DNA from 2 places in the Variovorax sp. GW821-FHT10D07 genome. Region 2 is predicted to be linked to the other one. Evidence: predicted binding sites of a transcription regulator. Region 2 holds the regulator's gene; the other holds the start of a gene.
What was found. The regulator HrcA, encoded in region 2, represses chaperone genes, less so after heat shock. The targets are predictions, from matches to a motif close to TTAGCACTCNNNNNNNNNGAGTGCTAA.
Positions count from the first base shown of each region.

Region 1: the regulator HrcA is predicted to act here: its motif matches at 1,559-1,585, upstream of AC07PU_RS28130 (co-chaperone GroES).

Region 1 is NZ_JBWKMZ010000011.1:101,046-105,253, reverse strand. It holds gene AC07PU_RS28140 (arsenic transporter) at 1-1,111, opposite strand, end outside; gene AC07PU_RS28135 (ArsR/SmtB family transcription factor) at 1,141-1,467, opposite strand; gene AC07PU_RS28130 (co-chaperone GroES) at 1,673-1,963, shown strand; gene groL (chaperonin GroEL) at 1,993-3,645, shown strand; gene AC07PU_RS28120 (Lrp/AsnC family transcriptional regulator) at 3,748-4,208, opposite strand, start outside.
Region 2 is NZ_JBWKMZ010000015.1:62,347-66,554, forward strand. It holds gene AC07PU_RS33555 (RelA/SpoT family protein) at 1-918, shown strand, start outside; gene greB (transcription elongation factor GreB) at 946-1,521, opposite strand; tRNA gene AC07PU_RS33565 (tRNA-Arg) at 1,628-1,704, opposite strand; tRNA gene AC07PU_RS33570 (tRNA-Ile) at 1,776-1,852, opposite strand; gene hrcA (heat-inducible transcriptional repressor HrcA) at 1,892-2,899, opposite strand; gene AC07PU_RS33580 (NAD kinase) at 2,930-3,838, shown strand; gene recN (DNA repair protein RecN) at 3,840-4,208, shown strand, end outside.

The DNA.
Region 1 (4,208 bases), on a different contig from region 2:
GGTCGCAGCCGATGACGTTGGCGTAGACCATCGCCTCCTTCACCACGCCGGTGGCGCCCGAGGCATCGATGGAGAGCGCGCCGATCAGCACCGTCGGCATGTTGTTCATCACGGAAGACAGCGCGGCCGCCAGGAAGCCCGTGCCCAGGGCCGCGCCCCAGATACCGCCTTGCGCGAACACGTCGAGCAGCGTCGATATCTGCTCGGTCAGGCCGGCATTGCGCAGACCGTAGACCACCAGGTACATGCCCAGCGAGAACACGACGATCTGCCAGGGCGCGCCGCGCAGCACCTTGCGCGTGGCGATGACCTCGCCGCGGGCCGCCACGGCCAGCAGCAGCAGCGCGCCAACGGCCGCCACGGCGCTGACCGGCACGCCCAATGGCTCGAGGCCGAAGAAGCCGACGAGCAGCAGCACCAGCACGACCCAGCCCGCGCGAAAGGTGGCCGGGTCGCGGATGGCATCGGCCGGGCGCTTCAAGCGGCTGGCGTCGTAGCGCGCGGGAATGTCGCGACGGAAATAAAGGAGCAAGGCCAGCAGGCTGGCGACCACCGCCGCGAGGTTGACCGGCACCATCACCGCCGCATAGGCGTTGAAGCCGATCCCGAAGAAGTCGGCCGAGACGATGTTGACGAGGTTCGACACGATCAGCGGCAGGCTCGCGGTGTCGGCGATGAAGCCGGCCGCCATCACGAAGGCCAGGGTGGTGGCCGGCGTGAAGCCCAGCGCCACCAGCATGGCCATCACGATCGGCGTGAGGATCAGCGCGGCGCCGTCGTTGGCGAACAGCGCCGAGACGGCCGCGCCGAGCAGCACGATGAAGGCGAACAGCCGGCCGCCGCTGCCGCCGCCCCAGCGCGCGACGTGCAGCGCGGCCCATTCGAAGAAGCCGGCCTCGTCGAGCAGCAGGCTGATGACGATCACGGCGATGAAGGTCCCGGTGGCATTCCAGACGATCTGCCAGACCCGCACGACGTCGGGCAGATGCACCACGCCGAGCGCCAGGGCCACCAGCGCGCCCAGCGCGGCGCTCCATCCGATGCCGAGGCCGCGCGGCTGCCAGATGACGAGCACCAGGGTCGCGAGAAAGATGAGAGCGGCGGTGAGCATGGGGCGAGGAAACGATGCGGCGCCGACCGTCAGCAGTCGCAGGACGCGGCTTGCGCATCGACTTCGCAGGGCTGCCCCTGGCAGCAGTTCTCGCTCAGATAGGCCAGCAGCCCGTTCATCTGGTCGAACGAGGCGCGGTAGATCAGGTGGCGCCCCTGCCGCTCCTGCGACACCAGGCCCGCACGGCCCAGCTCCTTGAGATGGAACGACAGGCCCGTGGCCGGAACGCCCAGCGTTTCGGTCAGCGCGCCGGGCGTCATGCCCTGCGGGCCGGCCACGACCAGCGCGCGAAACACGCGCAGGCGCACGCTCTGGGCGAGGGCCATGAGGGAACGGATGACGGCTTCTTCTTCCATATTTCAATCATCGTTGAAATATTGAATCGTGGCAACCGACTTCCCGCGCAACCCGCCCCGGCGCTTGAAACCCCGGCGATTGCCCTTATGATTAGCACTCGCTGTGGTTGAGTGCTAACAAGCCTCGCCTCCAGTCGACGGGCAACCGGTCCTGCAGGATGGGCGCCCAAAAAACCACCACCCAGTTTCTTATCCAGGAGATGCAATGAAACTTCGTCCTTTGGCCGATCGCGTGATCGTCAAGCGTATCGACAGCGAAACCAAGACTGCCTCGGGCATCGTCATCCCCGACGCCGCCGCCGAGAAGCCCGATCAGGGTGAAGTCCTGGCCGTGGGCCCGGGCAAGCGCAATGACAAGGGCGACCTGTCGGCCCTGACCGTGAAGGTCGGCGACCGCGTCCTGTTCGGCAAGTACAGCGGCCAGACCGTCAAGGTCGATGGCGACGAGCTGCTCGTCATGAAGGAAGACGACCTGTTCGCGGTCGTCGAGAAGTAATCCACCCATCCCATTCGGAGTAAACAAACATGGCAGCAAAAGACGTCGTCTTCGGCGGAGAAGCCCGCGCACGCATGGTCGAGGGTGTGAACATCCTGGCCAACGCGGTCAAAGTGACCCTGGGCCCCAAGGGCCGCAACGTGGTGCTCGAACGCTCGTTCGGCGCCCCCACCGTGACCAAGGACGGTGTGTCGGTCGCCAAGGAAATCGAACTCAAGGACAAGCTGCAGAACATGGGCGCCCAGCTCGTGAAGGAAGTGGCTTCCAAGACTTCGGACAACGCCGGTGACGGCACCACCACCGCGACCGTGCTGGCGCAAGCCATCGTTCGCGAAGGCTTCAAGTACGTGGCCGCCGGCATCAACCCGATGGACCTGAAGCGCGGCATCGACAAGGCCGTGACGGCCCTGGTCGAAGAGCTGAAGAAGGCTTCGAAGCCCACCACCACGTCGAAGGAAATCGCTCAAGTCGGCTCGATCTCGGCCAACAGCGACGAAACCATCGGCAAGCTCATCGCCGACGCGATGGACAAGGTCGGCAAGGAAGGCGTGATCACCGTCGAAGACGGCAAGTCGCTGGACAGCGAACTGGACGTCGTCGAAGGCATGCAATTCGACCGCGGCTACCTGTCGCCCTACTTCATCAACAACCCCGAGAAGCAATCGGCGCTGCTCGACAACCCCTTCGTGCTGCTGTTCGACAAGAAGATCAGCAACATCCGTGACCTGCTCCCCACGCTGGAACAAGTCGCCAAGGCCGGTCGTCCGCTGCTGATCATTGCCGAAGAAGTCGAGGGCGAAGCCCTGGCGACGCTGGTCGTGAACACGATCCGCGGCATCCTGAAGGTCGTGGCCGTCAAGGCGCCTGGCTTCGGCGACCGCCGCAAGGCCATGCTCGAAGACATCGCCATCCTGACGGGCGGCAAGGTCATCGCCGAAGAAGTCGGCCTGACCCTCGAGAAGGTGACGCTGGCCGACCTGGGTCAAGCCAAGCGCATCGAAGTGGGCAAGGAAAACACCATCATCATCGACGGTTCGGGCGCTGCTGCCGACATCGAAGCCCGCGTGAAGCAAGTGCGCGTGCAGATCGAGGAAGCGACCAGCGACTACGACCGTGAAAAGCTGCAAGAGCGCGTGGCCAAGCTGGCCGGCGGCGTTGCAGTGATCAAGGTCGGCGCTGCCACCGAAGTCGAGATGAAGGAAAAGAAGGCTCGCGTCGAAGACGCCCTGCACGCCACCCGCGCTGCAGTGGAAGAAGGCGTGGTTGCCGGTGGTGGCGTGGCCCTGCTGCGCGCCAAGCAAGCCGTGGGCGACCGCGTGAAGGGCGACAACGCCGACCAGGACGCCGGCATCAAGCTGGTCCTGAAGGCCATCGAAGCCCCCCTGCGCGAAATCGTGAACAACGCCGGCGGCGAAGCCTCGGTGGTGGTGAACGCGGTGCTGGCCGGCAAGGGCAACTACGGCTTCAATGCCGCCAACGACTCGTACGGCGACATGCTCGAGCTGGGCATCCTGGACCCGACCAAGGTGACCCGCACCGCGCTGCAGAACGCCGCTTCGGTGGCCTCGCTGCTGCTGACGACCGAAGCCATGGTGGCTGACGCTCCGAAGGACGACGCTCCTGCCGGCGGCGGCATGCCCGACATGGGCGGCATGGGTGGCATGGGCGGCATGGGCATGTAATTGCCTCTCGCCCGGTGAGCGCTACGGCGTTCGACGGGCGGGTCGTTCAGACACGACGGAAGGCCGGGGTTCGCCCCGGCCTTTTTCTTTGGGCGCGCCGCTTCAGCCGCGCGCCCTGCGCCGCGGCCCCGCCGCGGTCGACGCCATGTCGATCGGCAGCGGCGCGTCGGCCTTGACCTCGCGCAGCACGATCGCCGAGCGCACGTGCGTCACGCCGGCCTGCTCGAACAGCGTGGTGTGCAGGAACTGCTCGTAATGCTTGATGTCGGGCACCAGCACCGTGAGGATGTAGTCGGCCGGCCCGGTGGCCGAGGCGCAGCGCACCACCTGTGGACTCGCGGCCACGGCACGCTCGAAGTCGCGCACCTTGGCCTCGCTGTGGCGGTCGAGGTTCACCTCCGTCACGGCCGCGAGGTTCAGTCCCACCTTCTCGCGGTCGACGATCACCGTGTAGCCGCGGATCACGCCGCTGGCCTCCATGTCCTTGATGCGGCGCCAGCACGGCGTGGGCGACAGCCCCACCGCGTCGGCGATCTGCTGCACGGTCTGGCGCGCGTCGCGCT
Region 2 (4,208 bases):
TCGGCCGCGCGCATCAACGGCGACCAGGTGCCGCTGCGCACCGAGCTCAAGAACGGCGACGTGGTCGAGGTGATCACCGCGCCGGTGTCCACGCCCAACCCGGCCTGGCTCGGCTTCGTGCGGACCGGCCGTGCGCGCTCGAAGATCCGCCACTACCTCAAGACCCTGGCCCATGCCGAATCCGAAGGCCTGGGCGAGAAGCTGCTGGCGCAGGCCCTGCGCGCCGAAGGCCTGAGCAAGCTGCCCGAGGACGATACGGAGCACCAGCCGCTGTGGGAAAAGCTGCTGCGCTTCACCGGCAACCGCACGCGCGCCGAGCTGCTGACTGACATCGGCCTGGGCAAGCGCATCGCGAGCATCGTGGCCAAGCGGCTGATGGCGCTCATGGCCGAGCTCGGCGAACGCCCCGACGCTCTGCTGCTGAGCCGCGAGCGCTTCATCTCGCACGAAACCATCTCTCAGGGCGCCGTCACGCTCGACGGCAGCGAGAACTCCTCGGTGCGCTTCGCGCTGTGCTGCCGCCCGATCCCGGGCGACCCGATCGTGGGCTACCTCGGCCACGGCGAAGGCCTGGTGGTGCACACCGAGGCCTGCGGCGTGGGCCAGCGCCTGCGTCACAAGGACAGCGAACGCTTCTTCGCGGTCGAGTGGGCCGACGAACCGACGCGCGCCTTCGAAACCGGCGTGATCATCACCGTGCGCAACGACAAGGGCGTGCTGGCGCGCGTGGCCGCGACGCTGGCCGATGCCGAAGCCGACATCACCCACGTCGAGATGGCCGACGAGACGCCGCAGGATTCGACCGATCTGCGCTTCGTGATCGCGGTGCGCGACCGCTCGCATCTGGACGCGGTGCTGCGCTCGGTGCGCCGGACCACCTCGGTGCTGTCCGCGGCGCGCACCGTTCCCGCGTCCTGAGTCCGCGTCGCGCCTGCGGCGCAGCCTCTATGCGGCGCCCGGCGCCGGCGCCGGATAGACGACCGACAGCAGCTCGACCTCGTGCGTGCCGCCCGGCGTGACGAGCTTGACCACATCGCCCTCCCGCGCCTTCAGCAACGCCCGCGCGATCGGCGAGATCCAGCTGACCTGCGATTGCGCGCTGTCGGCCTCGTCGATGCCGAGGATCGTCACGCTGCGCTCGTCGCCGCTCTCGTCCGCATAGCGCACCGTGGCGCCGAAGAAGACCTGGTCGCTGCCGTGGTGCACCGAGGGATCGGTCACCTCGGCGATCTCGAGGCGCTTGGTGAGGAAGCGGATGCGGCGGTCGATCTCGCGCAGCCGCTTCTTGCCGTAGAGGTAGTCGCCGTTCTCCGAGCGATCGCCGTTCTTGGCGGCCCAGTGCACGGCCTCGACCACCTTGGGCCGCTCCTCGTCCATCAGCTGCAGCAGCTCGGTGCGCAGACGCGCGTAGCCGGCGGGGGTGATGTAGTTCTTGCCGCCCGCGGGCAGTGGCGGCATGGCGCCGTCGGCGCCATCGTCGTCCGCGTCGGAATCGGTTTCCTTGGTGAATGCCTTGTTCAAGCGACGCCTCCGGAGATCGAAGAGAAGCGTGGCGTCCGCCCTGCGCGGACGAGCCTCGTACCAAAAAGAAAAGGGTCAACTCGTTTCCGAGTTGACCCTTGAAGAGTGGTGCGGCTGGCAGGAATTGAACCCACGACCCCTTGGTTCGTAGCCAAGTACTCTATCCAACTGAGCTACAGCCGCACAGCTTGCTATCATAGCATGTATTTTTTGAGGCCTTTTCGATCCGTCGAAACAAATCTCAAAAATACGGGTGGTAGGCCGTGATGGGCTTGAACCATCGACCAACGGATTATGAGTCCGCTGCTCTAACCAACTGAGCTAACGGCCCACGTGGGCTCGATTCTATTCGCGCCGAAAAGGCGCCTTGCTACTTGCGGTGGCTCAGCGCGTTGCTGACCAGCTTGGAAGTGATGTCGACGATCTGGATCATGCGCTCGTAGGGCATGCGCGTCGGGCCGATCACGCCGAGCGTGCCCACGACCTGGCCGTCGACCTCGTAGTTGGCGCTGACGATGGACAGTTCCTCGACCGGCACCACCTGGCTCTCGCCGCCGATGAAGATGCGCACGCCCTCGGCCTTGCTCGACACGTCGAGCAGCCGCATCAGCTGCGCCTTCTGCTCGAAGAGCTCGAAGGCGCGGCGCAACTGCCCCATGTCGCTCGAGAAGTCGCTGACCGCGAGCAGGTTGCGCTCGCCCGAGATCACGACGTCGTCCTCCTGCGATTCGCTCAACACGTCCGAGCTGACCTTCACGGCCGCCTGCATCAGCGCCGCGATCTCGCCGCGCAGCGTGTCGACCTCGGACTGCAGCCGGTCGCGCACCTGCTCGATCGTCAGGCCCGCGTAGTGGGCGTTGATGTAGTTCGCGGCCTCGACCAGCTGCGACTGCGAGTAGTCGGCCTCGGGAAAGATCACGCGGTTCTGCACGTCGCCTTCGGGCGAGACGATGATCACCAGCAGCCGGCGGTCCGACAGGCGCAGGAACTCGATCTGCTTGAACACCGACGAACGCCGTGGCGCCATCACCACGCCGACGAACTGCGAGAGGTTCGACAGCAGGTGCGCCGCGTTGGCGATCACGCGTTGCGGCTGGTCGGGCGCGAGGCTCGGCGCGGCCAGGTGCTCGCGCTGCGCGGTGAGCATGGTGTCGACGAAAAGCCTGTAGCCGCGCGCCGTGGGCACGCGGCCGGCCGAGGTGTGCGGACTGGCGATCAGCCCGAGCGACTCGAGGTCCGACATCACGTTGCGGATGGTCGCGGGCGAGAGGTCCAGGCCCGAGGAACGCGAGAGCGTTCGCGAGCCGACAGGCTGGCCTTCGGCGATGTAGCGCTCGACGAGCGTCTTGAGCAGCAACTTGGCGCGGTCGTCCAGCATTGCAAGATTTTAGTGTTGTAATTTGTAGCCATGACCTCTCCCTTTCGTCACGTCGCGCTGATCGGCAAATACCAGGCTTCCGGAGCCCGGTGCGGCGAGCGCGACAGCGTGATGGAAGGCATCGCGAGTTTTCTCGAATCCCAGGGCTGCAAGGTCTACGTCGAACAGCCGCGCGGCGACGACGAACCGGCCCAGGCCCTGCCCACCGGCGACCGCTACGAGGCCCTCACGGTCGAGCAGATCGGCCAGCAGTGCGACCTCGGCCTGGTGGTCGGCGGCGACGGCACCATGCTCGGCATCGGCCGGCAACTCGCGGCCTTCGGCATCCCGCTGATCGGCATCAACCGGGGCCGGCTCGGCTTCATCACCGACATCCCGCTCGACAACTTCCAGGCCACGCTGATCCCGATGCTGGCCGGCGAATACGAGGAAGACCACCGCAGCCTGATGCACGCGCAGGTGATGCGCGACGGCGCCGTGGTGTTCGATGCGCTCGCGATGAACGACGTGGTGGTCAACCGCGGCGCGACCTCGGGCATGGTCGAGCTGCGGGTCTCGGTGGGCAAGCATTTCGTGGCCAACCAGCGCGCCGACGGCCTGATCATCGCGTCGCCCACGGGTTCGACGGCCTATGCGCTGTCGGCCGGCGGGCCGCTGCTGCATCCGGCGGTGCCGGGCTGGGTGCTGGTGCCGATCGCGCCGCACACGCTGTCGAACCGCCCGGTGCTGCTGCCCGATGCCGACGAGATCGTGATCGAGCTCGTGGGCGGGCGCGATGCCAGCGCGAATTTCGACATGCAATCGCTGGCCTCGCTCGCGATCGGCGACCGCGTGGTGGTGCGCCGCTCCGATTTCCGGGTGCGCTTCCTGCATCCGCGCGGCTGGAGCTATTTCGACACCCTGCGCAAGAAACTGCATTGGAACGAAGGAGGTTCCTGAGATGGCGCTCAGACGCATCGCACTGCGCGATTTCGTGATCGTGCGATCCCTGGAGATCGACCTGTCCGACGGCTTCACGGTGCTGACCGGCGAAACCGGCGCGGGCAAATCCATCCTGATCGACGCGCTGCAGCTCGCGCTCGGCAACCGCGCCGATGCGGGCGCGGTGCGCGAAGGCGCCGAGCGGCTCGACGTGAGCGCGGAGTTCGACCACGACCCGGCCTTCGTGGCCTGGCTCGACGAAGGCGGCTTCGAGGCGGGCGATGCCCTGCTGCTGCGCCGCACCGTCGACCTGCAGGGCCGCAGCCGCGGCTGGATCAACGGCAGCCCCGCCACCGCGACGCAGCTGCGCGACATCGGCGACCGGCTG